Lichenihabitans psoromatis: one gene and its partner. The protein of the gene in region 2 interacts with the protein of the main gene of each other region in a pairwise test. Links are inferred from orthologs where the notes say so. Each region holds a gene or a part of one and is shown on either strand. Other genes may lie near its edges.

Region 1 (7,013 bases), 1.1 Mb from region 2 along the record:
GCCTTCAGGCCCGCATCCTCGCCGAGCAGCATGTAGTCGGCATAGAGCGTCAGAGCGTTGGAGTGGTTCTCCGCCTGATCGGCCACATAGGCTTTGTCGAAGGGTGCGCCGAACGTTGCACGCAGCATCGCCACGCGCGCCTGATGATCGGGATCGAGCGTCATCGGAACCGTCACGCCGGAACCGGACGCCGCCGGCCCGAGCGCCGCCTCCGTCGTTTCATGCTCATCGATCATGCGGCGCGCGAAAGCTGTCAGCCGAGGATCGGTGGCATGGTCGAGAGCCAGCCGTGATTCCGCGATCGCGAAGAGATTGGCGTTGGATGCCCGTGTCACGAAGTCGATTTCGGCCTTGGTGTCCGTCGCTCGGGCGGGTGCTGCAAACAGCGCGATCCCAAGGGCCGCGATCGCAATCCGGAAAGCCATGCTGCAGTTCCTCCTCCGCAAGCTGCGCAGCCACCCAGCCTGCCGTCAGATTAGGCGAGCACGAGCCGACGTGCAAAGCCGCGATCGTCCGCCCGTTCTCACTCGAGCTGCCTGTCGTTTCAGTGTTGCCCAGCGCGGCCGAGACCATCCACGAAAAGATCGAGGACCGCTCGGGCGTGACCAGAATCGCGCGATAGCCGCCCATCGAGCGTGAGGGTCGCAAGACCATGCACCATTGCCCAAGCCGCCGTCACGGCCGTCGCGGCACGATCGGGCAGAAGCTTCGCGATGCGGCCGGCCAACACACCATAGGCCGTGTCGCCGCTGGGAGGCTCGGAGAGCGCGTCGAGTTTCGGGTCGGTGAACATCAGTCGGAACAAGGCGGGATGCGCGACCGCGAAAGCGATATAGGCGAGCCCCTGTGCGACGAGGGCCGCCTGGTCGTTCTCGGCACGGTCGGCCTCGATCAGCACCTCCCGCAGCGACGCGAAGCCGCTCTCCTTCACGGTGTTCATCAGCGCGGCTTTGTCGGCGAAATGGCGATATGGCGCCATGGCCGAGACACCGGCAGCCCGGGCAACGCCGCGCAGCGTCAACTCGTCCGGCTGTTCATCCAAGAGCAGCATGGCTTGCCGGATAAGCCGCGTGCGGAGATCGTTTTTCTCGTCCACTCTGTTTACACTGTAAGCGCATCACCCTATGTTTACACTGTAAGCAGAGGAGCCATCACGATGCAAGGCACAAACCGCAAGACCGTCGACCTCAGCGCTTATCCTGATCTTGTCATGGTGCTCCTGGGGTTCAGAGTGAACCGGCTGCGCTCGATCCCGGCGTTTCTGCGTTTGGGCAAGGGCTTCGCTGAGATCGAGCGTGATCCGCCCGAGGGTTTGCTTGGCGAGGAAAGGTGTTTGTATGGCTGGAACCATGTGGGTTTCAGGCAATATTGGCGCGATCTCGACTGTCTCGAACGGTTCACGCGGTCCGCTCCCCATTCGGTGTGGTGGCGCGAGTTTCTGAGCGATTCGCACGGCGCGGGTTTCTGGCACGAAGCCTACAGCGCGAAAGGCGGCATCGAGGCGATCTACATCGGTATGCCGAAAGCAACGGGCTTAGCGGCCTTTGCGCCGCCCCGAAATCCGGTCGGCCCGTTCATGTCCGGCCGGGATCGGTTGAAGGACGATGCCGCTAAGCGGGCCTCGGCCGCGTAAGCGATTCTTATGAAACGCGACACGCGGAGTCGTCCGTTATCCCCCGCAGGTTCTGCAAGGGAGCCATCCAAACTTCGCGTTGACCAGCCGAGTCAGCGGCTTATTGGTAGGCTGCGGTCACGCCGGTCGCTCGAAAGGAATGTCGATGAACATGGTCCGCCTCCTGGGCAGTCTTGGTGTCGCGGGGCTGTTCGCAGTCGCATCCGTGCCGGCGCTGGCACAAGACTCGACCCTCGGGTCCAGCCCCAATGTCGTCTGCGGCTTGATCAACTTTGCGTTTTGCCCGCAAACCCCGCCGATCGATGTAGCTGCGCCCCCGCCGCCTCCGGTCGCTCAAGCGGCCCCCATGGAACCGCCGGTGCCTGCTCATCACAAGCGGACGCGTAAGCACAAAGCGACCCCGGACACCTGACCGCGGCCGCCTCGTGGTTTTCAGAGGAGCGTCGGATGGGTCGACGTGAGACGATGAGCAGCGCCGCCTTGGCGCTGCTTTGGTTCGATTAAGCTTTCTTCAGGAACTGTGTCTTCAGGACCAGGCCCTTGACCTTCTCGACATTGCATTCGACTTCGTCGACATCGTCGGTGAGCCGGATGTTCTTGACCAAAGTGCCGCGCTTCAGCGTCACGGAGGTGCCTTTGACCTTCAGATCCTTGATGAGGGTCACCGAGTCGCCATCGGTGAGCGCAGCTCCGTTACTATCCTTCACATCCGACATCGACGCTGCTAATCCTGTTGATTGCGTCCGCGACAGTGCCGACGGCGTTGCGAGTTGCGCCTAACCCATAGATGGGGTCAATCCGGCCGGGTCTGCCGAGCCTGCAGATAAGTGCCGGTGAGCTCGATGCGGTCGTTATGGGCGATAGCGTCGATATCGACCACACATTGTCGACGCGGCATCCGAGCGGCACGCCGGCGCTGCGACAGGGTGGTGAAACTGCTGTTCGGATTCATGGCGATCCTCATGCGTCGTCTCGGCCATGACCTCGCCGGCGTTCCTCATAAGCGATCTGAATTGGTCTTATTGCGCTGCAATATCTATGCTGCAGCGCCGTTCATAGCAAGCGTTTCAGCGATGGTCGAGCGCCCGCGCAAGCCGGTCACCCAGCGCTTGGATCAGCGCCACCAAGCCGATCAGCACGACGATGACCGCGATCATTACAGGCGTGTCGAATCGTTGATAGCCATAGCGAATCGCCAAATCACCGAGGCCCCCAGCGCCGACCGCACCCGCCATCGCCGATGCTCCGATCAACAGCACCAACGTGACCGTAAAGCCCGAGATCAGCCCGGGCAGCGCCTCGGGAACCAGCACCTCGCGAACCACCGTGAGCGTGCTGCCGCCCATGGCCCTGACGGCCTCGATCAAGCCGCGATCCACCTCGCGCAACGAAACTTCCGCAACCCGCGCATAATAGGGAATTGCCGCGATCGAGAGCGGCACAATGGCGGCGGCGGTGCCGATCGAGGTGCCGACAAGCGCGCGGGTCAGCGGAATGAGGGCGACCAGGAGAATGATGAAGGGCAGCGACCGGAATGCGTTGACGATGGCGCCGAGTACCCGGTTGAGCGGCACATTCGTCCAAAGGCCACCAGGGGTCGTGCCGATCAACACGAGGCCAAGCGGCAAGCCGATCACAAAGCTAATGAGGCCCGACACGGCGGTCATAATGCCGGTCTCCCAAAGGGCAATCAGCAGTCGATCATAGGGGATGCTGGGCATATCCGACCAACTCGATGGATGTTGCAGGCAAGGCGAGAGTTTCGCGCAGAGTTGTGATGCGCTGCGCGTCCGCGTCAAAAACCGCGAGCGTCAGGGTCTGAACAATTCGGCCGTTGATAGGATCGAGTGTCGCGTCGAGCAGCAGCGGTTCTCGGCCGAAGGCCGTCGCGAGGGCGGATAGAATGCGGGCGGCGCTCTCGGACGGCTGGAGCACCATGCGAAGCATTGCAAAATGACCCGGCTGGTATGTCGGAGAAAGCCGGTCCGGCGAGAGCGCGGCGTGTCGATGGTCGGAGCCGATCAGGCGGCGCGTCAGCTCCGTCGCCGGCGCGGTGAAGATCCGTTGCGTCGGCCCCTGTTCGGCGATCTGCCCTTTGTCGAGCACGATCACGCGTTGGGCCAGTGCGCGGATGACGCTCATTTCATGGGTGATCAGGACGATGGTCAGCCCGAGTTGCCGGTTGATGTCGCGCAACAGGTCGAGAATAGAGGCCGTGGTTTCAGGATCGAGCGCTGATGTCGCCTCGTCGGAGAGGAGAAGCGCCGGACTGGCGGCCAGTGCGCGCGCGATGCCGACGCGCTGCTTCTGGCCGCCGGAGAGTTGTGCCGGATAGGCATTCGTCTTCGCGTCCAGGCCGACGAGATGCAGCATGTCGGAGATTCTGGCCCGCCGCTGGGTCGCCGGGACGCCCGCAATTTTCAGCGGCAAGGCGACATTCTCGGCGACCGTCTTCGACGAGAGAAGGTTGAAATGCTGGAAGATCATCCCGATCCGGCCACGGACCCGACGAAGGTCCGGCTCGGACAGATCATCGAGGCTCTGCCCGAGGATCTCGACGCGTCCACTCTCGGGTCGCTCGAGCCCGTTGAGGCAACGGATCAGCGTCGACTTGCCGGCCCCGCTGCGACCGATGATGCCGAGGATTTCGCCCGGCATCACCGACAAGGTGATCCCGTCGACCGCCGCAAGCGCACCGAACCGCTTCCGCACGTCGACCATACTGACGATCGGGTCCGCCTGGGCCGGACGCGCGGGGGCAACGCGGTCATTTTTTGGTCCAAGCCGGTCCTGCATCACGATGCGGTTCATGGGCTTGTCGGAGATCTGGCTCACCAGGCGGCCAAAGCCGTCCCTTTATAGACGGTCTTCAACGTGTCGCGGATTGTGTCGTTCTGGTAGGACGCCACGAGCGTCTTGACCCAAGCGTCGTTCTCGTGCCCGGCCTTGACGGCGATGAAATTGCGATAGGGATTGTTCTCGGTCGGTTCGATGCTGATACGTTCCTTGTCGGGGGACAACCCCGACTTCAACGCCCAATCTGTATTGACCACGGCCGCATCGAGATCGTCGATGGAGCGCCCCAACATTCCGGCGTCCAATTCCTTGATCGCCAGGCCTTTCGGGTTGTTCACGATGTCGGCCGTGGTGGCCAGAATGCCGGCATCGGGCTTCAACGAGATGAGCCCTTGCGATTCGAGCAGGCGAAGCGCGCGGCCCTCGTTGCTGGGGTCGTTCGGCACGCCGACCACGGCGCCCTTCGGAAGATCGGCGACGGCTTTGACCTTGCGCGAATAGAGGCCGATGGGCCAGACAGCCGTATAGCCGACCGGCACGATGTGGTAGCCGCGCGTCTTGATCTGATTGTCGAGATAGGGCTTGTGCTGGAAGGCATTCGCGTCGAGTTCGCCGCTTTCCAGCGCCTCATTCGGCTGCGTGTAATCGTTGAACACGACGAGTTTCAGCGTGAGACCCTGCTTGGCGGCCTCTTTGGCGACGACGGCCCAGACGTCCTCGTCTTCAGCGCTCATGATGCCGACCCGCACTGTCTGTCCGGCTTGCGCTGCGAGCGGAAGACCAGCCATGAGGGCAAAGCTGGCGGCCAGCACGGCACGGCGGGTAGAGGCGAGCACCATCGTCACGATCCTTCTCGAAAACACTACAGAACGATAGGTTGATGCGTTCTCTTTATCAACCCAAATATTCGTTATAAAGGACGAATGCTTGCGGCATTCCTGTCGCTTTCCCACAGAGTCGAATGGTGGCAGGACAGGCGGGCTGCTCCGCGCCCGATTTTTCGCAGCGTAAGGAAACGAACATGAAGATCATGCTGATGCTTGTCGGAGCCGTCTTGCTGTTGGTTGGGGTCGTCTGGGCGTTGCAGGGGATGAATTATATTGGCGGCAGCTTCATGAGCGGACAGCCGCGATGGCTGACGATCGGCATCGCGACCGCAATCGTTGGCGTGATCCTGATGGCGGTCGGCAATCGGCGCCGGTCGCCTCGGCTCTGACCGACAGCCGTAGCAACCAAAGCTTGACCATTCGCGTTATCGCGTTGTGTGACGTCGTTTTGCATCCAAATGGAGATTAGTCGCTTGAAACGTCAATTGATGATCGCAGCCGGTCTGCTCTGCTTCTCTATGGCTCCGATGTCGGCGCAAGCTCAGGGGATCGGCCGCGGCGCGCAAGAAGGCGCCGCAACCGGGAATCGCGCGGCTGGTCCCGTCGGTGGGGCCGTCGGCGGTGTCGTTGGCGGCGCTGTGGGCGGTGTCGTCGGCGGTGTGAAGGGTGTGCTCGGTGTGCCTCAGCGCACGGAATATCGCCGCCACCACGGCCGCACCTACTATAGGCATGGTCGCCGCTACTACCGCTAAATCGTTCGGTCTCAGCACGATGCCCGGCTCTCGCCAGAGAGCCGGGTTTTTTATGCCGATCGACCCCTCTGTCTGTGGCGTAGACCCCGCCGCGAGAGTTTTGTGGGGGCTAAACGGTGACGCGATGTTCTTGCCGACGACGCCAATGGCGGCCTGAAGAAAAGCATAGCCTGGCGCATAATCTGAGCCAGCATGCTTGACGAACGAAGGACCATCTCGTCAACGTGATGAGCGCTGCGGTGCATTCCCGCTGGCCTTGCGGCTGGTTCGGATCACTGTCGCCTGTCAAAAATAAGCCGGAGAGACCTTTTTGTCACGAAGGCGCTTCGGCCAATCCGTTGCTTGAGGACCCGCTGCATGAGCCGATCGCCAACTTCGTCGTTTCCCGTTCTTCCCCTTTATGGCAGCGGCGCCGCGCCGATCGCCCAGATCGTGGCTGTCATTGTCGGGACTGGGGTGCTGGCCGCTTCGTCCTGGATCCAGGTCCCGATGATCCCCGTGCCGATCACGATGCAGACCCTAGCGATCACGATGATCGGCGCCTTCTACGGATGGCGTTTGGCTCTTGCGACGGTCGTGGCCTGGTTTGCCGAAGCGGCGTTCGGCTTGCCGGTTCTGGCGGGAGGCGCGGCCGGCATCGCTCATTTCGTCGGCCCCACCGGCGGCTATCTTCTCGGTTTTGCAATCGCGGCCGGCGTTGTCGGCCTTGCGGCGGAGCAAGGCTTGTTGCGCCGTTCGCTTGCGATGTCGCTGGGCGTCATGCTGGCGGCGAACGCACTGATCATCGCGATCGGTTGTGTCTGGCTGGCGCGATTCGTCGGCTGGGAAGCCTCGATCACGGCGGGCGCGACGCCCTTTATCGTCGGTGGGATCGTCAAAGCCGCCTTGGCGACCGGCATCTATGAAGCGGTCGGTAAGCGGGCCTGATGATCGCGCTGCGGGCTCATCACCTGCTGTGTATGCTGACATTCGTGGGACGCGGATATTCCGCGTCCTTCGTGCAAA
Region 2 (6,896 bases):
CAGGATGCCGCCAAGCCGATCATCACGAAGCAGTGGGATTCGGTGGTCGGATCGAACGTTAAGTAATCCACGCCGAAACCCCCGGGAGCGTCGCTCCCGGGGGCCGCAATCGAGAGCGCTGGCGCGATCCTTGCTGGCTGATCGACGCGTGCGATGCGCGCGATGATCAGGCTGGCAGTCGGCAAGCGCAGCGCAGAAATCTTGCCGCCAAGGAGCACCATGGAGCAGACTGCCGCCAGCCTGACGATGCCCGCGATCAACAGCCCGCCCGCGCGATCGCAAGCCCGGATGTCGATGGCTTGGATCGGGATCGTGCCGTTTGCGGTCTTCGCGCTTCTCTTCCTGTTGTTGCCGACCGGCTTCCTTGTCGTCGGCGCTTTTCAGGATGCTGCCGGCAATTTTACATTTACGAACATCGTCCACCTGTTTCAGCCGACGATCCTCAGCGCCTATTGGATCAGCTTCGAGATCAGCGCCGCCTCGGCGCTAGGCGGAGCGCTTCTCGGCTTCATGCTGGCTTGGGCTGTCGTACTCGGCGGCCTGCCGAAATGGCTGCGTCCGACGCTGATGACATTTTGTGGCGTCGCCTCGAATTTCGCCGGACTACCGCTCGCCTTTGCGTTTCTCGCCACGCTCGGGCGTACGGGTCTCGTCACGGCTTTCCTGAGCCAAGCCTTCGACATCAACATCTATCGGTCGGGGTTCAATATCCTGAGCTTTTGGGGGCTGGCGCTCACCTATCTCTATTTTCAAATCCCGCTGATGGTTCTGATTTTGACGCCAGCGCTCGATGGTCTGAAGACCGAGTGGCGGGAGGCCTCCTCGATCCTCGGCGCAACACGGCGGCAATATTGGACCCATATCGCGTTGCCGATCCTGTGGCCGAGCCTGCTCGGCACGACACTCCTGCTCTTCGCTAATTCGTTCGGGGCGATCGCGACCGCTTACGGCTTGACCGGGAGTTCGCTCAACATCGTCACGATCCTGCTTTACGCGCAAATTCGCGGCGACGTGCTGCATGACCAGAACCTCGGCTATGCGCTGGCGCTCGGCATGATCCTGATCACCGGCCTCTCGAACGCGGCCTATATCGTCTTGCGGACCCGCAGCGAAAGGTGGCTGCAGTGAAGAGCGAAAGGATCGGCGCCTGGATCGCCCTGCTGATCGGCGCGAGCTATTTCATCATCCCGCTCATCGCGACGTTCGAGTTCTCGCTGCGGATCAAGCGTGGCCAATATAGTTTCGAGGCCTATCGCATCGTCTTTTCGGACCCGCGCTTCCAGGCGACGTTCCTCTATTCGACGATCGTCGCGGTCGCCACGATCGTCGTGGGCGTGATGCTGGTGGTGCCGACCGCCTATTGGCTCCAATTACGTCTGCCGCGTCTGCGTCCCTACGTCGAATTCATCACGCTGCTGCCCCTCGTGATCCCGGCCATCGTGCTCGTCTTCGGTTATCTCCGGATGTATAACTCGTCGTCCTGGCTGCCGATGACCGCGAACCCCACCAGCACCAACGTGCTGCTGACCTTCGGCTATGTCACGCTGGCGCTCCCTTACATGTATCGCGCCGTCGACACGGGACTTCGAACCATCGACGTGCGGCGCTTGACCGAGGCCGCACAGATTCTCGGCGCGCGCTGGCCGACGATCCTGTTTCGGGTGATCTTTCCGAATATCCGATCCGCCATCCTCAGCGGGGCTTTTCTGACTTTCGCGATCGTGATTGGCGAATTCACGCTGGCAAGCCTGCTCGATCGGCCTGCGTTCGGTCCCTACCTCCAGTTGGTCGGGGCCAACCGCGCCTACGAACCATCGGCCCTGGCCATCATTGCCTTCTTGGTCACCTGGGCCTGTATGGGCCTGATCCAACTCTTTGCCCGCGACCGAACCCTTGCGACATCCTGATCGTACAATCCCTCGAGCGAGGCTCTCCGATGAAGTTTCTTGAAATCGACGGCCTGCGGAAATCCTACGGGACCAATCAGGTGGTCAAGAATTTCGAGATCTCGGTCGAGCGCGGCGAGTTCGTCTCGTTCCTCGGCCCGAGCGGCTGCGGCAAGACCACCTGCCTCCGGATGATCGCCGGGTTCGAAACCCCCTCGCATGGCACCATCAAGGTTGCGGGAAAAGATATCACGCATCTGCCGCCGAACGAGCGCGACGTCGGCATGGTGTTCCAATCCTATGCCCTGTTTCCAAACATGACCGTGGCGCAGAACGTGGCGTTCGGGCTCAAAGTCGCCAAGAAACCCGCGGCCGAGATCAAGACGCGGGTCGGCGAAATGCTTGACCTCATCAAACTGCCGCAACTGGCCGATCGCTATCCCTATCAACTGTCGGGTGGCCAGCAGCAGCGTGTCGCCTTGGCGCGCGCCATCGCGACCAAGCCGCAACTCCTGCTGCTCGACGAGCCGCTCTCGGCACTCGATGCCAAGATCCGCGTGTCCTTGCGGGAGGAGATCCGGTCGCTGCAGCGCGCCCTCGGGATCACGACGATTTTCGTGACCCACGACCAGGAAGAAGCCCTGTCGATGTCCGATCGCATCGTCGTATTGAGCGAGGGGCGCGTCGAACAACTTGGCACGCCGTTCGATATCTACAATCACCCGAAAACGCGGTTTGTCGCTTCGTTCGTCGGAACCCTCAATGTTCTGTCGGGCCGCGTCATCGATGCCTCGCAGGCCCGCGTGTCCATCGACGGGCAGGAGGTCAAGCTGGGTCAGTTGGTCGATGGCGATGCGGGTGCCGTTTGCACGCTGGCGCTGCGGCCAGAAGCGATCGTGATCGGTCGCGCCGAGGGGGGAGCCAACAACCTCACGGGCCAGATCGAGGACGTGAGCTTTCTGGGCGCCGTCGTCCGCATTCGGGTGCGCTTCGGTGAAAACTGGGTCGTGCTGGACACGTTCAATTCGCCCGCTTCGCCGCCGCCCGAGCGTGGTGCGACCGTCACGGTCAGCTTTTCGCCGGCCGGCCTCATTCCGCTGCAGGAGCAACGCGCCGCCTGAGATGGATCAGCGGGTCAGTCGTTCGAAAGCTTTCAGTGTCTCGTCGCTGACATGATGTTCGATGCCTTCGGCATCTCGTTCGGCGACCTCGGCCGATACACCGATGGTCTTCAGGAAATTGACCACGATCTGGTGCCGGATCCGTGCCTGATCCGCGAGCGCGATGCCGGCGGGTGTGAGATGCAGATCGCCATACCGCTGCGCCAGCACGAAGCCTTCTCGTTTCAGGCGAGACACTGTCTTGGCCACGGTGGCTTGCGTGACACCGAAGCGGCAGGCGAGATCGATTGACCTTGCCTCGCCTTTATCGGCAATGAGCGCCGCGATCATCTCGACATAATCCTCGGTCAGCGCATTGCGACGCGCTTCGCGGGTGACGCGAAAGCCCTCGGCTTGTTCCAAAACCGCCAAAGCGGGTGCGACTCTTTTGGCGGCTTGCTGCAAAACTCGATCCGATCCGAATTCTGCCTTGACATTAACACAGCTCGCCACAACATTCGACTTAGCCAAGGCTAAGATTTGGAGCGATGTTTTTGGGACGTCTTCTCGCCACCGAGATACCTGCGACGATGACGGATCGAACGAGATCGGCCATTCGTGACGTGCTGGATGGTCGCCGCGGCGGACTGCGCGCGATCATGCCGTTCGTCGGCCCGGCTGTGATCGCCTCGATCGCCTATATGGACCCCGGCAATTTCGCGACCAACATCCAGGCGGGTGCCAAATATGGCTACCAGCTTTTGTGGGTCGTGGTTGTGGCGAACATCATCGCGATGTTGTTCCAGGCCTTGTCGGCCCGGCTCGGGATCGTCACCGGCCGCAACTTGGCCGAGCTCTGCCGCGATCATTTTTCCAAACGCGCGGTATGGGGCATGTGGGGCATCAGCGAGATCGCCGCGATGGCGACCGATCTGGCTGAATTCGTCGGTGGTGCCATCGGCCTGTCGCTGCTGTTCCACATTCCGCTTCTGGTCGGGATGATCATCACGGCCATTCTGACCTATGCGATTCTCATGATCGAGCGACGTGGGTTTCGCCCGCTCGAGCTTTGTATCGGCTCGCTCGTGACCGTGATCGGGCTCTGCTATCTCATCGAAATGTTTCTTGCACCCGTCGATTGGGCAGCGGTCGGGTTTCATGCCGTCGTCCCGCAGCTTGACGGCAGCGCGCTGACGATCGCGGTCGGGATCGTCGGTGCGACCGTGATGCCCCACGCGATCTATCTTCATTCCGGCCTGACCCAGCACCGCACCAATGTCCTCAACGATGGCGACCGCGCCAAGCTGCTGCGGTTTTCCAATCGAGAAGTTGTTGTGGCTCTGACCTTCGCCGGCCTCGTCAACATGGCGATGGTCATCATGGCCTCGAGTGCATTTCACGCCGGCCATAGCGATGTCGCCGAGATCGAGACAGCCTATCGGACGTTGACGCCGCTCCTGGGTTCGGCTGCCGCCGTCATCTTCCTGGTGTCGCTCATCGCGTCGGGTATTTCGAGTTCGGTGGTCGGCACGATGGCGGGCCAGATGATCATGCAAGGCTTCGTTCGCGTGTCGATCCCGGTCGCGATCCGCCGGCTTATCACCATGGTGCCGGCCTTCGTGGTCGTGGCGATCGGCGTGAACGTCACCGATGCCTTGGTCTACAGCCAGGTCGTCCTGAGTTTCGCGCTTCCGATCCCCATGATCGCGCTCGTGATCTTCACGCGCCGCGTCGACATCATGGGGCGGTTCGCGACCGGCAGACTGGTCGGCTACGCCGCCATCGCCGCGACCGTCGTGGTGCTGCTGCTCAACGTCGTGTTGATCTTGCAGGCGTGTGGCATCGCGGTGCCGCTGCTGCCGAGCGCCTGATCGAGGCTCTCGGCCTTCAGACGACGCCATATTGTTTGAACCAGCCTTGTGCGCGGGCCCAAGCATCCTCTGCGGCCGCCTTGTGATAGCTTGGGCGATAATCGGCGAAAAACCCGTGCGGCGTATCGGGATAGACCACGATCTCGGCGGGGCTCTTGGCCCGGCTCAGCCCAGCCCGCATCTGCTCGATGAGAGCTGCGGGGATGTTGTCGTCCTTGCCGCCATACAGTCCCAGCACCGGCGTCTTGATCGTACTCACGATGTCGAGCGGGTTTTGCGGCTTGAGGGTCGATGTCGGCGAAGCCTTCCCACCAAGGATGCCGTAGAAGGCGACGGCCGCTTTCAGGTCCTTTTTGTGCGCGGCATAGAGCCAGATGATGCGGCCCCCCCAGCAGAAGCCGGTCGCGCCAAGGCGCGCGGTGTCGCCGCCGCCGCTTGCCTTGGCGAACGCCACCGTGTTGTCAAGGTCCGCCATCACCTGGGCGTCCGGCACGTTCGGGACAATCTCGGTGACGATCTTTTGGATGTCGGCAGTGCTCGGATCACCCTGGCGGGCGTAGAGTTCCGGCGCAATCGCGTAATAGCCGAGCTTGGCGAAGCGGCGGCAGACATCCTTGATGTGTTCGTGAACCCCGAAGATTTCCTGGATCACCAGCATGACCGGAAATGGGCCGGGGCCGGACGGCATCGCCCGATAGGCCGGGATGTCGACCCCGAGCGAAGGCACCTGAACCTCGCCGGCCACCAAACCATCGGAGGAGGTCGTGATGGTCTGGGCCGAAACCGGCTGCACCGCCAGTGCGAATCCAAGCGCCAGGCTGGTTTTCAGGAAGGCGCGGCGGCCGCCGTCTGTGGCCGAAGAGTTCGTCGGGTCATCGCTCATGAATCATCCTGTCGAAAGGCATCGGCCGAGCCGCCGCATCGACCTTCTAAACGAGGATTGTGTCAGATCGCCGGACCGCCTGTCATCCTCGGCGTCAGTCCGGTTCCGACCCTGGCGCAAGCGTGACCTTAAGACCGTCGAGATCGGGACGCATCAAGATCTGGCAGGAGAGGCGGGAGTTCGGCTCGACATGCGGCGCCTCGTCAAGCTTATCCATCTCTTCATCGGTGGGCGGGATGAGGACGGCGGACCAGTCCGGATCGACATAAACATGGCAGGTCGCGCAGGCACAGGCGCCCCCGCATTCGGCTTTGATCCCGAGATCCCAGTCACGTATAATCTCCATGACGCGCCAGCCCTCGAGAGCCTCCACCCGGTGCTCAAAGCCCGCATGGTCGACGACCCGGAGCGTCAGCGTTGCGTCGCCATCGGAGCCTTGGTCACCACCGTCGCGATCGAGAACCTGCGCGTCGGTCAAAGCGCGCGTCGTGTCCAGGCGCGCGGCGTTCCGTCCCGCGTTTCGGGTCCGAACCCAGGCTGTCCAAACGTGGTCATGAACGGGCTTTTGCCGCTGCGGATCGCCTTCAGGGTAGGCTCGTTGTCGATCTCGAAAGCATCGAAGCCGCATCGGGCCATCAGTTGCAACTGATCCCACAACACGTCTCCGACAGCGCGCAACTCACCCTCGAAACCGTGCTCACGCAGGAGCGCGGCTTTCGAGAAGGCACGACCATCGCCGAACTTCGGGAACGCAAGAGCGATGACCCAAAAGCGAGGCAGGTCTTGGATGATGTCGTCGATCATCTCGCCGGCTTCCAGCACAAGACCGACCGGTTGATTGGCACCCTGCAACGTGTCGCGTACGGCCTTCCACTGCGCCAAGCCGAAGATGAGGCGCGCGCCTTGCGGGGCAGGGAGATCCGCAGACGCGGCTTGCCACTGATTGTCGATGAAGGCGCCGTTTTTGTATAAAGCCATCAGATCCCCGCCCCGCCACTGACGACCCCGAGGTGGATGCCGCATTCGGTTTTGGACTTACCCCGCCAACGGCCGGCTCGCGCGTCTTCGCCCGGCTTCACCGGTGAGGTGCACGGAATGCAGCCGATCGACAGGTAGTTCTTGGCGACGAGCCGATGCCGGGGCAAATCATGCGCGT

Evidence for each region.
Region 1: the proteins of mntR (region 2) and EY713_RS19830 interact in binary tests that used the Escherichia coli proteins (3 or more experiments, as listed by UniProt). The link is inferred for Lichenihabitans psoromatis from one-to-one orthologs.

Annotation. Positions count from the first base shown.
Region 1 is NZ_CP036515.1:4,230,454-4,237,466, reverse strand. The notes cover bases 2,383-5,369. They hold EY713_RS19830 (methionine ABC transporter ATP-binding protein), read right to left. Parts: upstream 4,430-5,369; coding sequence 3,335-4,429; downstream 2,383-3,334. Other genes in these bases: EY713_RS19825 (MetQ/NlpA family ABC transporter substrate-binding protein), read right to left, coding at 4,465-5,268; EY713_RS19835 (methionine ABC transporter permease), read right to left, coding at 2,701-3,354; EY713_RS22885 (hypothetical protein), read right to left, coding at 2,427-2,585. Outside these bases: EY713_RS19860 (DUF4142 domain-containing protein), read right to left, coding at 1-425; EY713_RS19855 (TetR/AcrR family transcriptional regulator), read right to left, coding at 545-1,096; EY713_RS19850 (monooxygenase family protein), read left to right, coding at 1,157-1,633; EY713_RS19845 (hypothetical protein), read left to right, coding at 1,779-2,045; EY713_RS19840 (alkylphosphonate utilization protein), read right to left, coding at 2,134-2,349; EY713_RS19820 (hypothetical protein), read left to right, coding at 5,451-5,645; EY713_RS19815 (hypothetical protein), read left to right, coding at 5,730-6,008; EY713_RS19810 (biotin transporter BioY), read left to right, coding at 6,366-6,935; EY713_RS19805 (DUF1284 domain-containing protein), read left to right, coding at 6,935-7,013. UniProt on the Escherichia coli protein: Part of the ABC transporter complex MetNIQ involved in methionine import. Responsible for energy coupling to the transport system. It has also been shown to be involved in formyl-L-methionine transport.
Region 2 is NZ_CP036515.1:3,086,043-3,092,938, forward strand. What follows is about bases 1,733-4,602. They hold mntR (manganese-binding transcriptional regulator MntR), read right to left. Parts: upstream 3,452-4,602; coding sequence 3,014-3,451; downstream 1,733-3,013. Other genes in these bases: EY713_RS14325 (ABC transporter permease), read left to right, coding at 1,733-1,907; EY713_RS14330 (ABC transporter ATP-binding protein), read left to right, coding at 1,937-3,007; EY713_RS14340 (Nramp family divalent metal transporter), read left to right, coding at 3,577-4,602. Outside these bases: EY713_RS14315 (ABC transporter substrate-binding protein), read left to right, coding at 1-66; EY713_RS14320 (ABC transporter permease), read left to right, coding at 247-1,128; more of EY713_RS14325, read left to right, coding at 1,125-1,732; more of EY713_RS14340, read left to right, coding at 4,603-4,857; EY713_RS14345 (dienelactone hydrolase family protein), read right to left, coding at 4,874-5,740; EY713_RS14350 (2Fe-2S iron-sulfur cluster-binding protein), read right to left, coding at 5,835-6,155; EY713_RS14355 (DUF934 domain-containing protein), read right to left, coding at 6,215-6,718; EY713_RS14360 (phosphoadenylyl-sulfate reductase), read right to left, coding at 6,718-6,896.